DNA from 2 places in the Streptacidiphilus sp. MAP12-20 genome. Region 1 is predicted to be linked to the other one. Evidence: predicted binding sites of a transcription regulator. Region 1 holds the regulator's gene; the other holds the start of a gene.

What was found. Region 1 encodes HrcA, which represses chaperone genes, less so after heat shock. Its sites were predicted from a motif close to TTNGCACTCNGNNNNNCNGAGTGCNAA; they were not measured.
Region 2: the regulator HrcA is predicted to act here: its motif matches at 4,298-4,324, upstream of groES (co-chaperone GroES).

Annotation. Positions count from the first base shown of each region.
Region 1 covers NZ_JBGCCK010000005.1:72,574-84,566, reverse strand. Annotated here, with positions in the region: gene hemW (radical SAM family heme chaperone HemW) at 1-509, shown strand, start outside; gene ABIA32_RS08270 (SigE family RNA polymerase sigma factor) at 639-1,181, shown strand; gene ABIA32_RS08265 (hypothetical protein) at 1,181-2,110, shown strand; gene ABIA32_RS08260 (pectinesterase family protein) at 2,230-4,752, shown strand; gene ABIA32_RS08255 (rhamnogalacturonan lyase B N-terminal domain-containing protein) at 4,779-6,494, shown strand; gene ABIA32_RS08250 (DUF3097 domain-containing protein) at 6,495-7,328, opposite strand; gene ABIA32_RS08245 (hypothetical protein) at 7,370-7,951, opposite strand; gene htpX (zinc metalloprotease HtpX) at 8,012-8,932, opposite strand; gene hrcA (heat-inducible transcriptional repressor HrcA) at 9,180-10,211, shown strand; gene dnaJ (molecular chaperone DnaJ) at 10,305-11,447, shown strand; gene ABIA32_RS08225 (16S rRNA (uracil(1498)-N(3))-methyltransferase) at 11,488-11,993, shown strand, end outside.
Region 2 covers NZ_JBGCCK010000004.1:211,254-223,246, forward strand. Annotated here, with positions in the region: gene ABIA32_RS07055 (response regulator transcription factor) at 1-50, opposite strand, end outside; gene ABIA32_RS07060 (WhiB family transcriptional regulator) at 516-833, shown strand; gene ABIA32_RS07065 (LysR family transcriptional regulator) at 918-1,811, opposite strand; gene groL (chaperonin GroEL) at 2,107-3,741, opposite strand; gene groES (co-chaperone GroES) at 3,846-4,154, opposite strand; gene ABIA32_RS07080 (SAM-dependent methyltransferase) at 4,539-5,690, shown strand; gene ABIA32_RS07085 (polysaccharide deacetylase family protein) at 5,680-6,546, opposite strand; gene tsaD (tRNA (adenosine(37)-N6)-threonylcarbamoyltransferase complex transferase subunit TsaD) at 6,584-7,660, opposite strand; gene rimI (ribosomal protein S18-alanine N-acetyltransferase) at 7,650-8,171, opposite strand; gene tsaB (tRNA (adenosine(37)-N6)-threonylcarbamoyltransferase complex dimerization subunit type 1 TsaB) at 8,168-8,842, opposite strand; gene ABIA32_RS07105 (hypothetical protein) at 9,038-9,607, shown strand; gene ABIA32_RS07110 (protease pro-enzyme activation domain-containing protein) at 9,699-11,663, opposite strand; gene ABIA32_RS07115 (hypothetical protein) at 11,885-11,993, opposite strand, start outside.

The DNA.
Region 1 (11,993 bases):
AGATCCCGATGACGGACGACGACGTCCACGCCGACCGCTACCTCATGGCGGAGGAACTGCTCAGCGCCGCCGGGATGGAGTGGTACGAGGTCTCCAACTGGGCCACGGCCGGTTCCGCGTCCGCCCGCTGCCGTCACAACGAGCTGTACTGGACCGGCGCCGACTGGTGGGGCGCCGGGCCGGGCGCCCACAGCCACGTGGGGGGCGTCCGTTGGTGGAACCGCAAGCACCCGGCCGCGTACGCGCAGGCGCTGGCGACAGGGGAGACCCCGGCGCAGGGCCGCGAACGCCTCGAGTCGGAGGATCGCCGGGTCGAGCGGATCCTGCTGGAGCTGCGCCTCTCCGCCGGCTGCCCGCTGGACCTGCTCCGCCCGGAAGGCCGCGCGGCGGCGGACCGCGCGCTCGCCGAGGGACTGCTCGAATCCGGCCCGTTCGGCGAGGGTCGCGCGGTCCTCACCTTGCGCGGCCGTCTGCTCGCGGACGCGGTGGTCCGGGACCTCGTCGACTGACGCGGCGTCTGTCCCGCGCTGCTGCCGGGGGGTTGTTCGCTCGCCGGACCGCATTGGTAGGCTCGCGGCCTCTGCGGCGGTTGCGCGGCAGTTGTCCTGTGGGCGGCGTTGGGGAGGGTTCGGGTGGCCATGCGGGACGGCGCGGCCGAGAGCGCGTACCACGCGTTCTTCGAACGGCACCATGCCGAGCTCTCACGCCTCGCGTACCTGCTCAGCGGCGAGCCCGACGCCGCCGACGACCTCGCCGCCGACGCGCTGCTTGAGGTCTGGCGTCACTGGGACCGGGTCTGCGCCGCCGACTCCCCGGCGGCCTACGCGCGCGGGGTGCTCGCCAACCTCTGCCGGAGCCGGCTCCGCCGCCTGGGGCGGGAGCGCAGCGGCTTGCGCGGATGGAGCGCGCTGTGGCGTGAGAACGCTCACACGACCGACGTGCCCGCCGTCGTCGACGTCCGCGGCGCGCTGCGGCAGCTTCCGTACCGACGCCGGGCCTGCGTCGTCCTACGCTATGCGTTCGACCTTTCCGAGCGGGAGACGGCGCAGGCGCTGGGGATCAGCGTGGGGACGGTCAAGAGCCAGACCTCGCGAGGAGCGGCGCAACTCGCGCAACTCCTGGGCGGACGGCGCTCGGAGGCATGGCTGGTGTCGGCACGGCAGGCGGGGGAGGAGAACTGATGGAGCGTCACCACACGTCCTCCGGACGACCCCGCGAGGATCAGCCCAGCGAAGGTCAGCCCGGCGAAGGTCAGCCCCGTGAGGATCGGCTCCGCGAGGCCCTGCGCGACGAGGTCGCGCGGCACAGGCCCGACCGGGAGGCGATGCTGGCCCGCGTCACCGCCGGTCGGGCGTCCACGCGGCCCGTGACGCGGTCGCGACGGCCGGTGGCGCGGCTGGCGGGGTTCGGCGTGGTCTCGGCGCTGCTGCTGGGGTTGAGCGTGGCGGGGACCTGGGCGGCGGTGGGACGGTACGTCAGCCCGGAGCCCGCCTCGCGCACGGCGCCGGGTGGTTCGTCCGAACTGGGGTCCGCGACGAGTATCCCGCGGCCCTCGGCCTCGCCGATCGGGCCGGGCGCCGGGCCGATGGGCGGACGCAGCGCCGCGTCGTCGGCCTCCACCGCGCCGACGTCCGGACCGTCCGGATCCGGTTCTCCGTCGCCTGCTCCACCCGCCTCCTCGGCCGCGTCGTCGGCAGCCGGAACCCGTGTCCAGCAGGGCTTTCTCTGGTCGGACGGCTCCATCGGCCCGGGCAGCACGGCGAACTGGGCGCAGAGCGACGTCACCCTCAAGAGCAGTTTCACGCTCACCGTGCTCGACGTCCGGCTGCGTGTGGCGCTCACGCCCGGGGTGGGGAGCACGGGGATCTGGTCCTCCGTGCCCGCGCAGGACCTGGTCGCCACCGTGACCAGGCAGGGCGGCGACCTGGTCTACGAGTGGACGCTCAAGCCCGGAGTCACCCTGGCGCCGGGGACCTGCACCTTCGCGGGCCAGTACAACCACGCAGCCGGGGGCCGCGACGCCGGTCAGGACGACTACCGGGCCACGGCGACGGGTCACGGCAGCCAGGTCCTCGTCTACGGCAACTTCTACCCGGTCGCCGCGCAGTAGCCCTGCCAACCGGCCCTGCTGCGAGAAATTCACGCCACTCGGGCAACCTTTCGCGCGCCCCGGACCACTGAGAGGGGTAACCGTCCGAACAGCAGCACCGGAAACAGAGGACTGACCCTGTGTCACCGACGCCTCAACCCACGACGCACCGCCGCTCCCGCCTCGTCCGGCGTGCCCCGGCCCTCGCCGCCGCCCTGCTGGTGGCCGGCGGCGGCATCGCGGCGATACCCCTGCTCGCATCCGCAAGCAGCACCCCCGCCACCACCGGGCACTCGACCCGAACGCTCGCCGTCGCGGCCGGCGGCGGCGCGCAGTACCGGACCGTGCAGGCCGCGGTGAACGCCGCCTCCGCAGGCGACACCGTCCTCATCGCCAAGGGCACCTACCATGAGACGGTGACCGTTCCGGCGACCAAGACCGGGCTTAACCTGGTCGGGGCGACCGGCAGCGCCGCGGACGTCGTGATCACCTTCGGCAACGCCGCAGGCGCCGGCAGGCCGGACGGCTCCCGCTACGGAACCATGGGCAGCGCGACCGCGACCTTCGCCGCAGCAGGCATGTCGGTGAAGAACTTGACCGTTGCCAACTCCTTCTCCAAGGCCGCGAACCCGGGCATCAACGGCAGCCAGGCGGTGGCCCTGGCCGCCGAGGGGGACCGGCAGGTCTACCTGAACGACCGGTTCCTCGGCCACCAGGACACCCTGCTCGCCTGGTCCCCCTCGCCGACCGCGCAGACCCGGCAGTACTTCCGCTCGGTGTACGTGAGCGGCGACGTCGACTTCCTCTTCGGGAACGCCACCGCCGTCTTCGACCACGCGACGATCAACGCCCTGGACGACGGCGCTGCCGCCGACGGCCTGAACGGCTCCCTGACGGCGGCGAACACCGAGGCGAGCAAGGCGTACGGCTTCCTCATCACCGACAGCACGGTGACCAGTTCGGCGAAGGCCAGGACGTACTACCTGGGCCGCTCCTGGCACCCGACGCCGAGCGCCGTCGCCCAGGTGGTGGTCCGGAACACCGTGCTCCCGGCGGCGATCAGGGGCGCCGCGCCGTGGGCGAGCATGGGCGGGTACCCGTGGCAGTCCGCCCGCTTCGGCTCCTACCGCAACAGCGGCACGGGCGCGAACGCCAATGATGTGAGCGCTAACAGCCCCCAGCTGAGCACGTCCGAGGCGGCGAAGTACACCGCCCAGACGTACCTGGCCGGCACCGACGGCTGGAACCCCATCGCCGCGCCCACCACCACGCCGCCCACCTCGCCGCCACCCACCACTCCCGCCGTCGGCAGCGCCACCGGTGACGCCCGCAAGGTCAGTGAGCCCGCCGTGCCGGGCACCGTCTGTGCCTCCGTCGCGGCCGGCCTGGCCATGCCCGCCCGCACGGCGAGCGGCGCCGCCGAGAGCAGCCCGCCCGACACGGCCCGCATCCAGCGGGCCCTGGACGCCTGCACACAGACGGGCACGGCGACCGTCGCCGTCCGGCTCACCGCCACGGACGCCGCTCACAACGCCTTCCTCAGCGGCCCGTTGACCGTGCACCGGGGAGAGGTGCTGCTGCTCGACTCGGGCGTCACCCTCTACGCCTCCCGCAACCCGGCGGACTACCAGGTCAGCGGCCAGCCCACCTGCGGCACGCTGTCCACCGCCCACGGTGGCTGCAGGCCGCTGATCAGCGTCGCGGGGGCCAACGCCGGGATCGAGGCGGTACGCGCCGCCGACGGCTCACAGGGCCGGATCGACGGGCGTGGCGACCAGGCGATCCTCGGCCAGAGCACCACCTGGTGGGGCCTGGCCACCGCCGCGCAGAAAGCGGGCAAGAACCAGAACAACCCGCGTCTGATCCAGGCCGTCAACTCCGACAACTTCACCCTCTACCACCTGGACGTGCTCAACTCGCCGAACTTCCACGTGGTCTACCAGGGCGGCACCGGCTTCACCGCCTGGGGCGTGCGGATCAGGACGCCCGACAACGCCCGCAACACCGACGGCATCGACCCGGCCGGCGCCACCGACGTCACCGTCAATGACAGCTACATCATGACCGGCGACGACGGCGTGGCCATCAAGGGCGGTTCGGCCAGCCGCAACATCACCATCGAGAACAGCCACTTCTACGGCACCCACGGCATCTCCATCGGCAGCGAGACCAATGGCGGGGTCAGCAACATCCTGGTCCGGAACAACACGCTCACCGGCGTGGACAGCCTCGGCAACGCCAGCGGCAGCAGCACCGGTATCCGGATCAAGTCCTCACCCGCCAACGGCGGCACCGTCAGCGACGTGACCTACCTCGACACCTGCGTCACCGCCGTGCGCGCGCCGATGGTCTTCGACACCCACTACGCGAGCGGAACCGGCTCCGGAGTCCCGTTCTTCACCCGGATCACCGTCGACGGCTTCCGGTCGACGGCGTCAGCGAGCGGGGCCAAGTCCACCTTCGTGGGCCTGGACCCGAGTCACCCGCTCGGTCTCGCCCTGCTGAACGTCTCCATGGACGCGACGGCCGACACCGCCGCCTACGCGGCGATCACCCGCTACGCCGACAACATGGTGCCCTCCGGCACGGGCGTGAGCGTCACTTCGGTCGGCGGCAGCGGCTCGGTACCCGCGTGTGTCTTCCCGACGTTCCCCGCGCTGTGAACCGCGAGCAAAGGACCGTACCTCCCATGAACACGCAGCAAGGACACCGGCTGCCACGCCGGACCTTCCTGGTCCGCGCGGGCGCGACCAGCCTCGGGCTGGGCTCGGCTGGCGCGACCGCGGGGGCCCTGCTCTCCGCCGCTCAGGCCGCCTCCCAAGGTGCCTCCGGCGCGGTCACCGGCCGTTTCGGCTGGGCCGACGACGGCGCGAACTTCGTCGTCGACACCGGAGCGCAGCTCGTCTTCAAGGTCAGCAAGAGCAACGGCGATCTGGTCTCCCTGGTCTACCGGGGCACCGAGTACCAGGGCTACGGCGGCCGCAACTCCCAGGTGGAGACCGGCCTTGGCGCCTCCTCGGTGCGGATCGGGAAGACGCCGGGGGCCATTCTGGTCACCGTCGTCCACGGCACCATGCACCACTACTACGCGGCCCGGCCGGGTGAGAACAACGTCTACCTGTGGACGAACAAAGCCGACGCCTCGATCACCGCGACCCGGTACATCGTCCGCGTCCGTCCGGGGCTGTTCCCCTGCGACAATCCGGACAGCTGGGATTCCCGCACCGACGTCCTGATCGAGGCCCAGGACGTCCGCCGCAAGCCGGACGGCACCACCCGCTCCAAGCACTACTCCAACCAGCGCGTGATCGACTACGACCACGTCGGCTGGAGCACCGGCGCGGTGGGCCTGTGGATGGTGCGCAGTAACCACGAGAAGGCCTCCGGCGGCCCGTTCTACCGTTCGCTGATGCGCCACCACTACGAGGACGGCGCCGGACTCTACGAGATCCTCTACTACGGCGAGAACCAGACCGAGCCGATGCGCTTCGGGCTCCAGGGCCCCTACGTGCTCGCGTTCACCGACGGCGGCGCGCCCGCCGCCACCCTCGCCCACGACCGGATCGACACCGGCTGGGTGGACGGACTGGGACTGGTCGGCTGGGTCGGCGACAAGGGCCGGGGCCGGGTCGCCGGGGTCGGCATCAGCGGACGCGCCCCCGGCCATGCCTACACCGTCGGCTTCGCCAACACGCAGGCGCAGTACTGGGCCACGGCCGATCCGGCGACCGGCGCCTTCTCCTGCGTGCGGATGCTGCCGGGCAGCTACGCCGTCACCGTCTACAAGGGCGAACTGGCCGTCCACAGCGGCTCGGTGACCGTCCGCGCCGGGCAGACCACCGGCCTGCACACGATCGCCCTCAGCGGCGGCCCGAGCGGCGACCCGAGCAGCACGAGGGCGCTGTGGCGGATCGGCGACTGGGACGGCACGCCGCTCGGGTTCAAGAACGCCGCGCTGATGACGCACATGCACCCGTCGGACGCCCGCGCGGCGGCCTGGACGGGCGACTTCACCGTGGGTTCGACGCCGGTCGCCTCCTTCCCCGCCTACCAGTGGCGAGACGTCAACGACGGCCTGCAGGTCCGCTTCACGCTGACCGCGGCCCAGGCGGCCCAGGCGCACGTACTCAGGATCGGGATCACCACCGCCTACGCCAACGGCCGACCGCAGATCCGGGTCAACCGCTGGACCTCCCCGGTTCTGCCTGCCGCCACCGAGCCGAGCACCCGGTCGCTCACGGTCGGTTCCTATCGCGGCAGCAACCACATGTTCAGCTGGACGGTTCCGGCGAACGCTTTCACGGCGGGCGTCAACGTGCTGCGGATCAACGTCGTGAGCGGGATGAGCGGCGCGCGGTTTCTGAGCCCCGGTTTCGCCTACGACTGCGTCGAACTGCTGGCCTGATCAGGGCGCGGTGACGAAGTCGATGAGTTCCTCGACCCGGCCGAGCAGGGCCGGGTCGAGGTCCTTGTAGGAGTGCACCGAGCCGCGGATGCGGCGCCACGCGGCTGGGGTGTCCAGCGGCCACCCCAGCCGGGCGCAGACGCCCGTCTTCCAGTCCTCGCCGCGCGGCACGTCCGGCCAGGCCGTGACGCCCACGGCGGCGGGCTTGACGGCCGCCCAGATGTCGATGAACGGGTGCCCGACCACCAGCACGTGCGCGCCGGTGACCTGCGCCGCGATCCGGGACTCCTTCGAACCGGGCACCAGATGGTCCACCAGGACGCCCAGCCGCCGTCCCGGCTCCGGGCCGAACTCGGTCACGATCGCCGGGAGGTCGTCGATGCCCTCCAGGTACTCGACGACCACGCCCTCGATCCGGAGGTCGTCACCCCAGACCCGCTCGACCAGTTCGGCGTCGTGGCGGCCCTCGACGTAGATCCGGCTCGGCAGCGCGACGCGCGCCTTCGCGCCGACCACGGCGACGGAGCCGGACGCCGTACGGGTCGGACTCACCGGCCGCGCCCCGCCCGGCTGCGGCCGCACCAGCGTCACCGGCTCGCCGTCGACCAGGAAGCCGCGGGGGGCCAGCGGGAAGACGCGCAGCTTGCCGTGCCGGTCCTCGAGCGTGACGGTGAAGCCCTCGGCCGTCTTCTCACAGCGGACGACCGCCCCGCAGAAGCCGGTTGACGCCTCCTCGACCACCAGGTCCCGCTCGGCCGGCAGTTCCGGCACGGGAGACTGACGCTTCCACGGGGGCGTCAGATCGGTCAGGCCACGGGCGTCGTATCGGCTCACCGACCGATCATTACAGAACTCGGGCCGCAGAGCGCCGACCGCTACAGCCCCGGTGCGCCCCAGACCGGGAACCAGCGGGTGAGGTCCTGCTCGAGCCGCAGGTCGTTGCCGAGCATCGCCTTGATCTGCAACTCCAGCGGGTTGTCCCGCTTCTCGCCCACCAGCGGCGCGAACGGGTAGAAGGAGCCCCGCTTGTAGAGGTAGACCAGGGCGAGGCGGCGTCCCTGCACGTCGGAGAAGTTGACCAGCGAGCAGAGCAGCTGCGGGCCGAAGCCCTGGGACTCCAGTGCGGAGTTGACTGCGTGGACGTCGTTGACCAGCGAGACGATGTCGTCCGGGTCCTGGCGGGAGGTGAGCCAGGTGTAGCCGTAGGCGTCACGCGGGGTCAGTTCGACCGGCTGGCCGCCGCGCGCGGTGTCGGCGTCCAGGAGGGCCTGGACGTCCTGCTGGACCTGGGCGAAGGCGTTGCCCTCGGCCGCGGCGAAGCAGACCGAGCCGACGCCGGTGGGCTTGAAGCCCGCGGCCGCCTCCAGGGTGATGGCGGCCGAGGGAAGGCCGAAGAGCTGGTCCAGATCGGGCTTGACCGGCTTGGTCCGGCCGAGCAGGGCGTCCAGGAAACCCATCGCGGTATGTGTCCTCTCAGGCGCGCGAAGCGCTTGTCACGTGCGGCCGCGCGGAGCGCTTCAGTTGCGGCCGAGCTCGGCGGAGATCTTGCCCAGCTGCTCCAGCCGCTGCTGGAGCGAGGGGTGGGTGGAGAAGGCGCTGCTCGCCACCTCGCGCGCCGACAGGGCCGGGGCGAAGTAGAAGGCGTTGAACGGCTGCGACTGGCGCAGGTCCTGCGTCGGGATCGCGCCGATGTCGCCGGTCACCTTGGTCAGCGCCGAGGCCAGGGCGGAAGGCTTGCCGGTGAGCAGCGCGGCCGAGCGGTCGGCCGAGAGCTCGCGGTAGCGCGAGAGAAGGCGGGTCAGCAGGAAGCTGATCCCGTAGACCACAGCGCTGACAGCGATGACCGCGATCAGCGCGACGTTGCCGTTGTCGCCGTCCCGGTCGTCGCGGCTGTTGAAGCCGCCGAACAGGCCGAACTGGAGGCCGACGCGAGTGAGGATGCCGGCCAGGACGCCGAGGAAGCCGGCGATGGTCATCACGGCGACGTCCTTGTGCGCGACGTGGGAGAGCTCGTGGGCGAGCACGCCCTCCAGCTCCTCCGGCTCCAGGCGGCGCAGCAGCCCGGTCGTCACACAGACGATGGCGTTCTTCTCGTTGCGGCCGGTCGCGAACGCGTTGGGCATGTCACTCTGCGCGACAGCGACCTTCGGCTTCGGCATGTCCGCGAGAGCGCACAGGCGGTCGATGGCGCCGTGCAGTTCCGGGTATTCCTCGGGTGTGACCTCGCGGGCGCCCATGCTGAAGGCGGCGATCTTGTCGCTGAACCAGAACTGGGCGATGAAAAGCCCGCCCGCGATGATGGCGACCAGCGGCCACGCCCCGCGCAGCACCACCAGCAGCACGCCGACGAAGACCACGAAGAGCAGGCCGATCATGAACATCGTGATCAGCATGCGGGTGGTCAGCCCGCGGTCCGGTGCGAAACGAGTCCTGGACATGGTGTCCCTCCTGGGCGGTGAACTGCGGACGCCATTCTGCCGTGTCGCCCTCGCTATGTGGTACGTCTGACGAGGTCCAGTCGTTCCGGTCGCGGACCCTGGCGCTTTACACTGGCACACGACGAAAGCTGGCACTCGTAAGTCAAGAGTGCCAGGGCAGGTGTAGTGACGGGATCAAGGCGCCGACCGCGCCCCTCCCAGCACTGGACGACCGGCTGCTGGACCCGACGACTGGAGGTGCGTACCCGTGCGTGAGGAGCGTCGGCTCGACGACCGCAAGCTCGCGGTGCTGCGCGCCATCGTGCAGGACTACGTCGGCACCGAGGAGCCGGTCGGCTCCAAGGCGCTGGTCGAGCGCCACAATCTCGGTGTCTCCTCGGCTACCGTCCGTAACGACATGGCCATCCTCGAGGAGGAGGGCTACATCCACCAGCCGCACACCAGTGCCGGCCGGGTGCCCACGGACAAGGGCTACCGCCTCTTCGTCGACCGACTGACCGAGGTCAAGCCGCTCTCGACGGCGGAGCGCCGGGCGATCACCAACTTTCTCGACCACGCCCTGGACCTGGACGACGTCGTCGCCCGCACGGTCCGGCTGCTCGCGCAGCTGACCAGACAGGTGGCGGTGGTCCAGTACCCCTCGCTCACCCGTTCCACCGTCCGGCACGTCGAGCTCGTCGCGCTGACGCCGACCCGGGTGATGCTGGTGCTGATCACCGACACCGGACGGGTCGAGCAGCGGCTGGTCGACTGCCCGAGCCAGGTCGGCGAGGCGATGCTGGCCGACCTGCGGAGCAGGCTCAACGCGCGCGCGGCCGGTCGCCGCTTCGCCGAGGTCCCGACGCTGCTGCAGGACCTGCCGGAGAGCTTCGCCCACCAGGACCGGGCGGCGGTCACGACCGTGCTGTCCACCCTCTTCGAGGCCCTGGTCGAGCAGACCGAGGAGCGCGTCGTCCTCGGCGGCACCGCCAACCTGACCCGGTTCCCGCACGACTTCCCGCTCACCATCGCGCCGGTCCTTGAGGCGCTGGAAGAGCAGGTGGTTCTGCTTCGGCTGCTGGGTGAGACCGGAGATCCAGGGGTGATGGTCAGGATCGGTCACGAGAACGCCTATGAGGGCCTGAATTCCACCTCGGTCGTCTCGGTGGGCTACGGTTCGGGCGATGAGACCGTCGCCAAACTCGGGGTGGTCGGGCCGACGAGGATGGACTACCCGGGAACCATGGGGGCCGTCCGAGCGGTTGCACGGTACGTCGGTCAGATCCTGGCCGCGTCCTAGTCCTACCTGGTCCTGGACGATGTTGGTCCTGGACAACGAAGACGACGACACGACACGGCACGAGCCTCACACGGAGACTAGCGGAGCATTTTGGTGGCCACGGACTACTACGCGGTACTCGGCGTCCGACGGGACGCGAGTCAGGACGAGATCAAGAAGGCTTTCCGCCGGTTGGCGCGTGAGCTGCATCCTGACGTCAACCCGGACCCGAAGACCCAGGAGCGGTTCAAGGAGATCAACGCCGCCTACGAGGTGCTCTCGGACCCGAACAAGCGCCAGGTCTACGACCTCGGCGGCGACCCGCTCTCCGCGACCGGCGGCGCGGGCGGGGCGGGCGGCTTCGGCACCGGTGCGGGCTTCGGCTTCAGCGACATCATGGACGCGTTCTTCGGCGCGGCCGGCGGCCAGCGCGGCCCGCGTTCGCGGACCCGGCGCGGCCAGGACGCCATGATCCGGATCGACATCGATCTGAAGGAAGCGGCCTTCGGCGCCACCAAGGACATCCAGGTGGACACCGCCGTCGTCTGCACCACCTGCAACGGCGAGGGCGCGGCCCCCGGCACCTCGGCGCAGACCTGTGACATGTGTCGCGGCCGCGGCGAGGTCTCCCAGGTGACCCGCTCCTTCCTGGGCCAGGTCATGACCTCGCGTCCCTGCCCGCAGTGCCAGGGCTTCGGCACGGTCGTGCCGACCCCGTGTCCCGAGTGCGCCGGCGACGGCCGGGTGCGCTCGCGGCGGACGCTGACGGTCAAGATCCCGCCGGGCGTGGACAACGGCACCCGGATCCAGCTGGCCGGCGAGGGCGAGGTCGGCCCCGGCGGCGGCCCGGCCGGTGACCTGTACGTCGAGATCTCCGAGATCGCGCACGACACCTTCCAGCGGCGCGGCGACGACCTTCACTGCACGGTGACGCTGCCGATGACGGCGGCGTCGCTGGGCACGAAGGTCCCGTTGGAGACCCTGGACGGGGTGGCCGAGATCGACATCCGGCCCGGCACCCAGTCCGGCCAGTCCATCCCGCTGCACGGCCGGGGCATCACGCACCTGCGCGGCGGCGGGCGCGGCGACCTGATAGTGCATGTCGAGGTCCTGACGCCGAGCAAGCTCGACGCGGAGCAGGAGGATCTGCTGCGCAGGCTCGCCAAGCTGCGCGGGGAGGAGCGCCCGTCCGGCCAGTTCGCGCCGGGGCAGCAGGGTCTCTTCTCGCGCCTCAAGGACGCCTTCAACGGCCGCTGACGCGGCGACGCCCGATCCTCCGCACAGAACAGAGCAGCACGTGACCGCCCCCGTCTTCCTGCTGGACACCGACCGCCTCGCCCCCGTGGGCCGGGTGATCCGCCTGGACGGCCCGGAGGGGCGGCACGCGGTCGCGGTCAAGCGGCTGACCGTCGGTGAGGAGCTGGTGCTCACCGACGGTCAGGGGGCGGGCGTGCGGGGCACGGTCGCCGCGGTGGAGGGCAAGGACGCGCTGGACGTCAGCGTGACCGAGGTGCTGGCCGAGCCGGAGCCGCCGCTGCGGATCACCGTTGTCCAGGCGCTGCCCAAGGGCGACCGCGGCGAACTCGCGGTCGAGTTGATGACCGAGGTCGGCGTGGACGAGATCGTCCCCTGGTCCGCCTCGCGCTGCATCACCCAGTGGAAGGGCGAGCGCGGCGCCAAGTCGCTGGCGAAGTGGCGGGCGACCGCCCGCGAGGCGGGCAAGCAGTCGCGCCGGCTCCGCTTCCCGCTCGTCCACGACCTGATGACGACCCGCCAGGTCGCCACCCTGCTCGCCTCGGCGAC
Region 2 (11,993 bases), on a different contig from region 1:
AGCGCCTCCCGGGCCAGCGGGGAATCGTCACAGACGAGAACGGATGTCATGACCCGCCTCCGCAGCTGATGAGCGTCACGTTGAGCCTCCTGGCTGGTACGAATCGTCACCGGCACGGCCTCCGGTGTACTGGCGTCTTCCCCGACGCCCGTGCCGTTTGCCGCCTCCGCACTCCCAACGACCGTCACCCGAATGAGTTACGGCCTGGCAGCAGCCTCCACCACTCTACGTGGCTGACCCGCTACGGATCATCCACCTCGCGGGTGCACAACGGCGCAAATGCGTCGCTCGTGCGACGCCCGCGCGCCTCGTCGGGCGTGCCGTTAGGCCCAACGAGTGCACCCGCATGCAGGACACGCTTCCCTTCCGCTTGCCCGGTTAGTCCGTTTTCATGGGATTTGATGGTTATCGGCACGTTATGCAACGCTGATGGCCTCTTGTCCGTTAGATCTGCATGAGTCATATTTCCATCAGTTCGTACTGAATCGCTAGCACCACTCAAGGGAATGACGACCATGGCCGACTACTCACGGCTCCCTGGCCCGAACGCAGACCTGTGGGACTGGCAGCTCTCCGCCGCATGCCGCGGCGTGGACAGCTCTCTGTTCTTCCACCCGGAAGGCGAGCGCGGGGCAGCCCGCAGCTCGCGCGAGCAGTCCGCGAAGGAGGTCTGCATGCGGTGCCCGGTGCGCGCGGAGTGCGCGGCGCACGCGCTGGCGGTACGGGAGCCCTACGGGGTGTGGGGCGGACTCACCGAGGACGAACGCGAGGAGCTGCTGGGGCGTGCCCGCCGGCGCACGCTCGACCCACTCTCGCTGCTACCCGTCGACTGACCGACCGACTGACTGTCGATCAAGGCGGAACGTTTCTTCACATACACGCGCCGCGTCCCACGGCGTGTCAGCCTGGGCCTGTCGTCACAGGCCCTTCAGTTTCTCCAGCATCAGCGCGACTGCCGGGACCCGTCCCAGGTCCGGCAGCGTCAGCGCGACGATCTCGCGGGCGATGCCCGCACCCAGCGGGACCACGGCGACGCCGTCCGTCCGGCTCGCGGCCAACGCGAGCTCGGGCAGCACGGCCACGCCCAGACCGGCGGCGACCAGGCCGAGCACGGCCGGGTAGTCGTCGGTCGCGAAGTCGATCCGCGGGGTGAACCCGGCGGCTTCGCACAGGTCCACGAGATGCCCCCGACACTGCGGGCACCCGGCGATCCACGGCTCGTCCGCGAGGACGGCCAGGTCGCTCACCTCGGCGCGCCCCGCGAGCGGGTGGCCCTCCGGCAGGAGTGCGACGAGCGGGTCACGCCGCAGGCGCGTGACCGCGAGGTCACTCCAGTCATCCGGCTCCGCCACGGCGTTCGGGTAGCGGAACGCGAGGACGACCTCGCACTCGGCTGCGCGGAGCATGCCGACGGAGGCCGGCGGCTCGGCCTCGGTGAGGGAGACCTTGACCCCGGGCTGCTCGGCGCGGAGCGCGGCGACGGCGGCGGGCACGAGGGTGGCGCTCGCGGTCGGGAACGAGACCAGGCGGACGCGCCCGGCGCGCAGCCCTGCGATGCCGGCGAGCTCGTCCTCGGCGGCGGTCAGCCCGGCGAGGATGCCTGCGGCGTGCCCGGCGAGCACCTCACCCGCTTCGCTCAGCGCGACGCCGCGTCCGACCCGGACGACGAGGGGGGTGCCGACGGACTTCTCCAGCGCCTTCATCTGCTGGCTGATGGCGGGCTGCGTCAGCCCGAGCTCGCGCGCGGCGGCGGAGAAGGAGCCCTGCCGGGCGACAGCGCGCAGTACTCGTAGATGACGGGCCTCGATCACGGGCCTCAGCATAGGCACATCCGAGGTTGCACCTTCAGGGGCGCGGGGAACTGCGCGAGCAACCACCCTCTGCGGATGGCCCTGCTCGTTCGGCCCGCCAGCTCGTTGGGTGGCTTGTCGCGCAGTTCCCCGCGCCCCTGAAGGTGCAACGGGCCCTCCGTCGTGACCTGTCGCGCCCACGCCGCGGAGCGGGCGCGAGTCCGCCGCCAAACGCCTCAATGCCTGAGACCCCCAGCGAACGCCGGAAGCCCGGCTCCCCGAAGGGGGGCCGGGCTTCCGGTCGAACGCGAGAGCGTCAGTGCGAGTGGCCGTGGCCACCGTGCGAGTGACCAGCGGCGGCCGGCTCCTCTTCCTTCTTCTCGACGACCAGGGTCTCGGTCGTGAGCAGCAGGGACGCGATGGACGCGGCGTTCTCCAGCGCGGAGCGGGTGACCTTGACCGGGTCGATGACGCCGGCCTTGAGCAGGTCGCCGTACTCGCCGGTGGCGGCGTTGAAGCCCTCGCGGGCGTCGGTCAGCTCGGCCACCTTGGTGGTGATGACGTAGCCCTCGAGGCCCGCGTTCTGGGCGATCCAGCGCAGCGGCTCGATCAGCGCGCGGCGGACGACCGCGACACCGACAGCCTCGTCACCGGTCAGGCCCAGGCCGCCGTCGAGCACCTTCTGCGCGTGGACGAGCGAGGCGCCGCCGCCGGCGACGATGCCCTCCTCGACCGCCGCGCGGGTCGCCGAGATGGCGTCCTCGAGACGGTGCTTCTTCTCCTTGAGCTCGACCTCGGTGGCCGCGCCGACCTTGATGACGCAGACGCCGCCGGCCAGCTTGGCCAGGCGCTCCTGCAGCTTCTCGCGGTCCCAGTCGGAGTCGGTGCCCTCGATCTCGGCCTTGATCTGCGCGACGCGACCCGCGACCTCCTCGGAGGAGCCGGCGCCGTCGACGATCGTGGTGTCGTCCTTGGAGACGGTGATGCGGCGGGCGGAGCCCAGCACGTCCAGGCCGGCCTGGTCGAGCTTGAGGCCGACCTCCTCGGCGATGACGGTGGCGCCGGTCAGCGTGGCGATGTCGCCCAGCATGGCCTTGCGGCGGTCACCGAAGCCGGGGGCCTTGACGGCCACGGCGTTGAAGGTGCCACGGATCTTGTTGACGACGAGGGTGGAGAGCGCCTCGCCCTCGACGTCCTCGGCGATGATCAGCAGCGGCTTGGAGGCACCGCCCTGAAGGATCTTCTCCAGCAGCGGGAGCAGGTCCTGGATCGAGGAGATCTTGCCCTGGTGGACGAGGACGTACGGGTCCTCGAGCACGGCCTCCATCCGCTCCTGGTCGGTGACCATGTACGGGGACAGGTAGCCCTTGTCGAACTGCATGCCCTCGGTGAACTCGAGCTCGAGACCGAAGGTGTTGGACTCCTCGACGGTGATGACACCGTCCTTGCCCACCTTGTCCATGGCCTCGGCGATCAGCTCGCCGACCTGGGTGTCCTGCGCGGAGAGCGCGGCGACGGCGGCGATGTCCTCCTTGCCCTCGATCTCGCGGGCGACGGAGAGCAGGTGCGCGGAGACGGCCTTGACGGCGGCGTCGATGCCGCGCTTCAGGGCGGCCGGGCCGGCGCCGGCGGTGACGTTGCGCAGACCCTCGTTGACGAGCGCCTGGGCCAGCACCGTGGCGGTGGTGGTGCCGTCACCGGCGACGTCGTTGGTCTTGGTGGCGACCTCCTTGACGAGCTGCGCGCCAAGGTTCTCGTACGGGTCGTCCAGCTCGACCTCACGGGCGATGGTCACGCCGTCGTTGGTGATGGTCGGAGCGCCGAACTTCTTGTCGATGACGACGTTGCGGCCCTTGGGGCCGATCGTCACCTTGACCGTGTCGGCCAGCTTGTTGACACCGCGCTCCAGCGAGCGGCGGGCGTCCTCGTCGAACTGCAGGATCTTGGCCATGCTATGAGGTTCCCTCTCAAACAACCGCGCCCCGGGCCCCGTGTACGGGTCCCGGGGCGGGTCACGACTTAGCCGTCTTGACGGTCAGGTCAGGTGGAGCAGTCTTACTTCTCGATGATCGCGAGCACGTCGCGGGCCGAGAGGACCAGGTACTCCTGGCCGTTGTACTTGACCTCGGTGCCGCCGTACTTGCTGTAGAGGACGACGTCGCCGACGGAGACGTCCAGCGGAAGACGCTGGCCGTCCTCGAAGCGACCCGGGCCCACGGCGAGGACGACGCCCTCCTGGGGCTTCTCCTTCGCGGTGTCCGGGATGACCAGGCCAGAGGCCGTGGTCTGCTCGGCGTCGAGCGGCTGGACCACAATGCGGTCCTCAAGCGGCTTGATGGCAACCTTGGAGCTGGTGGTCGTCACGATCCGACCTCCCCCTTCGGAGATCCGGGGTACACATGTCTTGGGGCGTGAGACATGGCAAGCCCGTCGTCGCGGTGCCGGACGTGCCGTTTCACGCTTAGCGCTCTCTGGTGGAGAGTGCCAACGACGACAGTAGGCGGCGCTTAGCACTCAGTCAACCAGAGTGCCAACGCGTCGCTTATCTGGAGGCGTGCAAGCGGGTCAGTTGCACCGCCCAGGGGCGCGAGGAACTGCGCGACAAGCCACCCTGGGACATCGAGCACCGAACGAGCAGGGCCATCCGCACAGGGTGGTTGTCGCGCACGCAGTTCATTGAGCAGAGCCCCGCGCCCCTGGGCGGTGCAACACAATGTCGGTGTGGAGATCGACTCGTTTGCCCAGCTGATGACCCCGGAAGGCCAGGCCCTCCTGGCCGAGCTGCGCGACTACGCGCCCAGTGACGAGCTCGCGCTCGCCACGCGGCTGCGCCGCTCCTACGACGCCGGGCTGGTGTCGGCAGCGCTCGCGCAGGCCCGGCTGAGGACTCGAGCGGCAGTCAAGTTCGGCCCCGACGCGCAGCGCATGTACTTCACGCCGAACGGCGTCGAGCAGTCCACCCGATCGAGTGTCGCCGAGTGGCGCGCACAGCGGTTCGCCGCGCTCGGGGTGACCTCCGTCGCCGACCTCTGCTCCGGGATCGGCGGGGACGCCGTCGCGCTCGCGCGGGCGGGGATCCGGGTGCTGGCCGTCGACCGGGATCCGGTCGCCTGCGCCGCCGCCGAGGCGAACGCCGAGGCGCTCGGGCTCGCCGGCCTGATCGAGACGCGCTGCGCCGACGTCGCCGAGATCGACACCGCCGGCTACGACGCCGTCTTCGTCGACCCCGCCCGCCGGGGCGGTCGGGGCCGGATCTTCGATCCGGAGGCGTACTCACCGCCGCTCAGCTGGGCCGTCGAGGCAGCGCGCAGCGCGCCCTTCGCCGCGCTCAAGGTGGCGCCGGGCATCCCGCACGACGCCGTCCCCGAGGACGCCGAGGCCGAGTGGGTCTCCGAGAGCGGGGACGTGAAGGAAGCCGCCCTCTGGTTCGGCACGAAGGCCGCGCAGCCGCACCGCGCGACCCTGCTCCCCGCCGGGGCCAGCCTGACCGGCGGCCGGCTGCCCGACCCGCCTGCCGGGCCCGTGCGGCGCTACCTCTACGAGCCCGACGGCGCGGTGATCCGCGCGCACCTGGTCGCCGAGGTCGCCGCGCAGCTGGGCGGGGCCACGCTCATCGACCCGACCATCGCGTATCTGACGACGGACCAGCTCACGCCCACCCCCTACGCGACGGCCTACGAGGTCACCGACGCGCTCCCGTTCAACCTCAAGAAGCTGAAGGCCCTCGTCCGCGAACGCGGCATCGGCACGCTCGTCGTGAAGAAGCGCGGGTCCGCGATCGAACCCGAGGAGCTCCGGCGGAAGGTCAAGCCCGAAGGGGCGAACTCGGCGGTCGTCGTGTTGACCCGGGCCGCCGGAGCGCCCGTCATGCTGCTGGCTCAGCCCGCCGTCAGCCCGTAGGCGGCTGAATGTAGTCGTCGAGCCGGGCGACGGTGAAGCCCTGCTCCTCGATCCGCTTCACCATGTTCACGAACATCTGCACCATGGACTCCCCCTTGAGCTCGGAGGGGCCACGGAAGTGCGCGAGGATGATGTCGCCGGGCCGGAACTTCTTGTCCGCCGTCTGGTACTGCAGGCCGGTGATCTGCATCGTCTCCTTCCAGAGCACGACCGCGCGCGGGCCGCAGGCCTGAACCGCCTGGTTGAGGCTGCTGGTGTGCGCTCCGGCGCCGAAGGGCGGGCGGAAGAGGAACGGCGCGGTGCCGTACTCGGTCGTCAGCGTCTTCTGGTCCTCGCACACCTGCTGCTTCTGCGCGGCGAGGGAGATGGTGTTCATCGGCGGGTGGCTGACGGTGTGGTTCTGGATGCTGTTGCCCAGCGCCTGAAGGGGTTTGAAGTAGCCGTAGTTGCTCTTGATGATGTCCCTGGTCAGGAACATCGTGACCGGGATCTTCAGATCCTGCATCAACTGGACGAAACGCGGATCCTTCTCGGCCCCGTCGTCGAGGGTGATGAAGACGACCTTGTCGGTGGTCGGCACGTTCGAGAAGACCGGGACCGTGCCGGTCTTCGTCAGCTTGATCGGCTTGTCCGCGGGCGCGGCGGGCGCGGGCAGCAGTGGCTGCAACCCCCACTTCGCCCAGGCGGCGGCGTCGACGCCGCCGGTCTCCGTGCTCGTCTGGGGCGTCGCTGAGCTCGCGTCCCCACTGGTCGACTTGGGCGAGCCGTTCGTACCGCTGCCGCCGCTGCTGCTGCCACAAGCGCCGACGGTCGCCGCCATCCCGAGCGCGATCGCCGCGCCGAGCCACCTCTTCATGACGTACTCACTGACCCTTACTCAGACGTACTCAGACTTACTCAGACAAACGGTGCAACTCATCATGAGACGCAGGAACGTGCGTCTCGGTTACCGGCAGGGAGGAATCCGCGGAGAGATCGAACGCCGAGGGCGCGCGGTCGCGCCAGACCATCTCCGCGCCGAGCGCGGCGACCATCGCCCCATTGTCGGTGCAGAGCTTGGCGCGCGGCACACGCAGTGTGATGCCGGCCCGGTCGCAGCGCTCCTGAGCCATCGCGCGCAGGCGGGTGTTGGCGGCCACGCCGCCGCCGATCATCAGGTGGTCGACGCCCTCGTCCTTGCAGGCGCGGATCGCCTTCTTCGTCAGCACGTCCGTCACCGCCTCCTGGAACGACGCGGCGACGTCCCGGATCGGGACCTCCTCGCCGGCGCGGCGCTTGGCCTCGACCCAGCGGGAGACAGCGGTCTTGAGGCCGGAGAAGGAGAAGTCGTACGCCGGGTCCTTCGCGCCGGAGAGCCCGCGCGGGAAGGCGATGGCCTTCGGATCGCCCTCACGCGCGTAGCGGTCGATGACCGGGCCGCCGGGGAAGCCGAGGTTCAGCAGCCGGGCGACCTTGTCGAAGGCCTCCCCCGCCGCGTCGTCGATCGTCGCGCCGAGCGAGCGGACCTGGCTGGTGATGTCCTCGGTGAACAGCAGCGAGGAGTGCCCGCCGGAGACCAGCAGCGCCATCGTCGGCGAGGGCAGCCGACCGTGCTCCAACTGGTCGACGCAGATGTGCGAGGCGAGGTGGTTCACCCCGTAGAGCGGCTTGTCCAGCGCGTAGGCGTAAGCCTTCGCCGCGCTCACGCCGACCAGCAGCGCGCCGGCGAGACCGGGCCCTGCGGTGACGGCGATGCCGTCGAGGTCGCTCGCCTTGACCCCGGCCTCGTCCAGCGCGCGCTGGACGGTGGGGACCATGGCCTCCAGGTGCGCGCGGCTGGCGATCTCGGGCACGACGCCGCCGAAGCGGCCGTGTTCCTCGACGCTGGAGGCGACGGCGTCGGCGAGCAGCGTGGTGCCCCGGACGATCCCGACGCCGGTCTCGTCGCAGGAGGTCTCGATCCCGAGGACCAGCGGTTCGTCAGCGGCCATCGTCAGTCTTTCCTTCATCCTTCATCTGGCGGAGCATCACCAGGGCGTCGACACCGGACGGTTGGTAGTAGTTGCGGCGAATGCCGACCGGCTCGAAGCCGAAGCGGGCGTAGAGGCGCTGGGCCCGCTCGTTGTCGACGCGAACCTCCAGCAGCAGCTCGCCGCAGGAGGCGGCGGCGGCCTGGTCGATCAGGCGCTGGAGGAGCCGTGCGCCGAGCCCGGTTCCCCACTGGTCCCTGGCGACGGCGATCGTCTGCACGTCGCCTTCTCCGGCGATGGCCATCAGCCCGGCGTAACCGACGATCCGCCCCTCGGCGTCCTCGGCGACGGTGTACCACCGCGTGGCCCGCGCGTGCCGCGCGTCGGCGAGCTCGGACCAGAACATCCCGGCCGACCACGCATCTTCGGGAAACAGTTCCCGCTCCAACTCCAGCACGGCCTCGATGTCCCACCACCGCATCTCCCGCACCGCGGCTGCGCCGCCCGCCGAGGTCGGGTCGGAGGCCGTCATGCCGGGAGGACCGTCTTGTAGTTCTTCGGGACCTCCGCGTCAGGGCGGCGGAGATAGAGCGGGGTCGGGGGGAGGAGGGGGGCGCCGGAGGCGAGCGCGTCGGCCGCGTAGGCGGCGAGCGCGGCGGCGGACTGGTGGGCCGGGGCCTCGGGGAGTGCGTCGGGGAAGGTCTCCGGGTAGAGCAGCGCGCCCGCGCCGACCGAGGCGAGGCCGGAGACGCGGTCGGCGATCTCGGCGGGGCGGTCCACCGCAGGGCCCTCGACGCGGACGCCGTCCGCGTCGTACCTGGCCCAGTAGACCTCCTTGCGGCGCGCGTCCGTCGCCGCGACGAAGGGACCGGTCACGCCCGCGTCGCGGGCCGCGCGGGCGACGCCGTCGAGCGTGCAGACGCCGTGCACGGGGATGCCGAGCGCGTGGCCGAGCGCCGCGGCCGTGGCCAGACCGACGCGCAGCCCGGTGTAGGGGCCCGGGCCGACGCCGACGACGATCGCGCCGAGCTTCTCCTTCGGCGTGCCCGCCTCCCGCAGCACCGCGTCGAGGGTGGGGAGCAGCAGCTCACCGTGGCGCCGCGCGTCGACCTGATCGGCGGAGGCGAGCACCGTGCCGGTCTCCGTGTCGAGGACGGCGGCGGTGACGGCGGGGGTGGCGGTGTCGAAGGCAAGCAGAAGCACGCCCCCAGGTTAGTCGCCCGCCCCCACGCCCGCCCCCACCCCCGACGCCGCGCCCCGAGGCGCTGCCTGTGGCGGGTCGCGGCTGGCAGGATGAGAGGCTTGGTCCGGCTGCCGCGATTCGGATATGGACCAAGCGGAAGCAAGCGGAGCCAAGCGGCATCAACCGGAATCTAGTGGAACCAAGTGGAGGAGACCGTGGCGAAACTCGGGTCGGGCACGGTCGTCACCGCGCTGACCGCCGGCGCGCTCGCCCTGGTGGCGATGCTGGCCGTGCAGGCGAAGAGCTCCGCCTCCACCACCGTCGCGAGCGGGACCGGCGGCAAGACGCCCGCCGTGAGCGCGTCGAGCACGCCGGGCGCGGTGACGCCGGCCAAGCCGGTCACCGTCCCGAAGGACTCCGGCACCGGCAAGCGGGTCGTGTACTCCGTCGGGCAGAAGCGCGTCTGGCTCGTCGACCCCTCGCAGCCGGGACAGGTCCGGACCTTCACCGTCCAGCCGGGCACCGTCGATCCGGCTGCCGGGAGCTACGCCGTCTTCCGCACCCGGTCCGGCCCCTACCAGGGCTCCGACGGCAAGCAGATCAAGAACGCGGTGCTGTTCACCACCCGGAACGGCTCCATCATCGGGTTCAGCTCGGCCGTCGACGGCAGCACGCCCGTTCCCGACCCGAGCAAGCACACCGGCGGCATCCGCGAGACCGTCGCCGACGGCCAGGCGCTCTTCGACTTCGCGCCGTACAACACCAAGGTCGTCGTCGTGGCGTGAGTGGCGTGAGTGGCGTGAGTCACGTGGCTCACGTGAAATGAGATGCGCCCCCGCACCATCGGTGCGGGGGCGCATCTCATGATCGGTCAGATCAGTGGATCTGCCGCCAGGCGAAGGACTCGATGTAGTCCTCCGACGGGCTGCCGAGCCCAGTGACGTTGTCGTAGCCCTTCGTCGCCGCGAGCGACGAGTCCTGGCCGAGCGTGCGGAGCGAGGTGACCAGGCCGTTCGTCGCGTCGACGCCGTTCGCGAAGTCGACACGCGCCACCGCCAGGCCCACCTTCGGGCCGTAGGGGTGGTCGGTCACGTCGTGGAGCGTGTGCTGCCGGGCGTAGATCGCCGGGTTGGCGAAGCCGAGCGCGAAGCCCTGCTCCTGCTGCACCAGCGCCTGGATGCCCGCGAAGACCGGGGAGGCCAGGCTGGTGCCGCCGATGCGGTACTCGCTGTACTTCACCGTGCCGTTCGGGAAGGTCTGGGTCTGACCCACCAGGAAACCGGTGTTCGGGTCGGCGACCGCCGCGACGTCCGGCACGACGCGCTTCGCGCCGCCGCCGTTCGCGTTGGCCAGGGCCGAAGGAACGATGCCCTTCTGGTACCACGGCTGCGCGGTCCGCGCGCTGGTGCCGCCGCCCGCGCCACCGTGGAAGGCGCCCGGGAAACCGACCCAGCTCTTGCGGTCCTTGGAGAGCGCGGACTTGCCGGTGCCCCAGCCCGTCTCGAACATGTAGTTGTTGTTCTTGCCGACCGCCAGCGAGGTGCCGCCGACGCCCGTCGCCCAGGCCAGGGAGGCGGGCATGTCGCTCTGCTTCGTGCCGGTGTTGGCGAGCTCGTCGCCGTTGTCACCGCTGGAGAAGTAGAAGCCGATGCCCTCGACCGCGCCGCGCTCGAACACCAGGTTGTAGACCGCGTCGTTCGCCGGGTCGCTGCCGTTCTCCGGGGAGCCCCAGGAGTTGGTGACGATGGTCGCCAGGCGGTTGTCCACGACGCGGTTGAGCGAGTCGATGAGGTCCGCGTCCTGGCAGGAGGCCGCGCCGACGTAGGAGATGTTCGCCGCCGGGGCGATCGCGTGGACCGCCTCGACGTCGAGCGTCTGCTCGCCGTACCAGCCGGACGCGCCACAGCCGTTGGGGTTGGTCTGCGACGGGTCGGCCGTGTCGATCCAGGTCGCCGCGTCGTACTGCTTGAGCTGGCCCTTCTTGTACGCCGCGTCACCGTTGCGCTTGGCGTAGGTGGCGGCGTCGCCGGCGATGGTCGGCGAGTCGTACGCGTCGACGATGGCGACCGTCACGCCCTTGCCGGTCAGGCCGGTCGCGGTCGCGCCGTAGGCGGCGCGCAGCTGGTGACCGTTGTAGCCCTTGACGGTGTAGGACACCGTCTTGCCGTACGCCTTCGGCAGGGTCTTGGCCTCGGTCGAGCCGTAGTACGACGAGAACGGCCCGGCGTTGACGAAGGCCGCGCCCGGTCCGGGCAGCGTGTCGCCGTGCGTCATCTTGGTGGGCTTGGTGCTCAGCCCGGTCACCGTGAGCACGGCGTCCGCGACGTCGGCCGGCACGCTGAGCGCACCCGCCGGGGCGCGGTAGACCTGACCGGCGACCGCGTAGGAGCGCAGCTGGGTGCCGAAGGCACGCTGCGCGGCGGCGACGTCGCCGCTGACCGAGATGTAGTGCTGGTTGGCGCCGGTGATCCGAAGGCCGGCCTTGGCGAGCCACACCTTGACCCGCTCGATCTGGCCGGCCGTGGCGCCGAACTTGGCTTCCGCCTGCTGTGCCGTCAGGTAGTGGCCGTACTGCGCGTTCTGCGGGTTCGACACCTGCTGTGCGAAGGCGTCGAGACCGGCCTGGTCGCCCGCGAGATAGACGCGAGCGTTGACCGCGCTGCTCGGGGCGGCCTGCCCCTTGTCCGCAGCGGCTGCGGCCCACGCCGGCTTTCCGCCGGCGATGGCGTGCCGCGCGGACGTGGCACTTGCGGGCGCCCCCGCCGCGACGGCGGCGGCCAGCATCGGCAGGGTTGCTGCCAATGCGATGCCGATACGCCGATTCGTTCCCCTGCTGTGCATCAAACGCCCTCCCCGGGCCGTTGACTGTGGGCCTAGCGTTTCCCCTGTGATGTGGGGGCAAGGAAAAGGGAACCGGGGAATGAAGCTTCGGTCAAGAGTGCGAGCCCGGTGTGTTACTGACCTGAGTGGTGACAGCACAAAGTTTTAACAACCGGAAACATTTGGACAGCCTGATATCGCGTCAGGCGAATATCCCCGCACCGCGCGTAGATGGCCTTCGACTACTCGTCCGCAGCCGTGCCGCCGGCCGGCCCGCCGGCTTCGGGCGGCAGGCAGACCGCCGCGACGGACGCGGTGCAGGCGAGAACCCGGGCCGCGCTCACCTCGGGC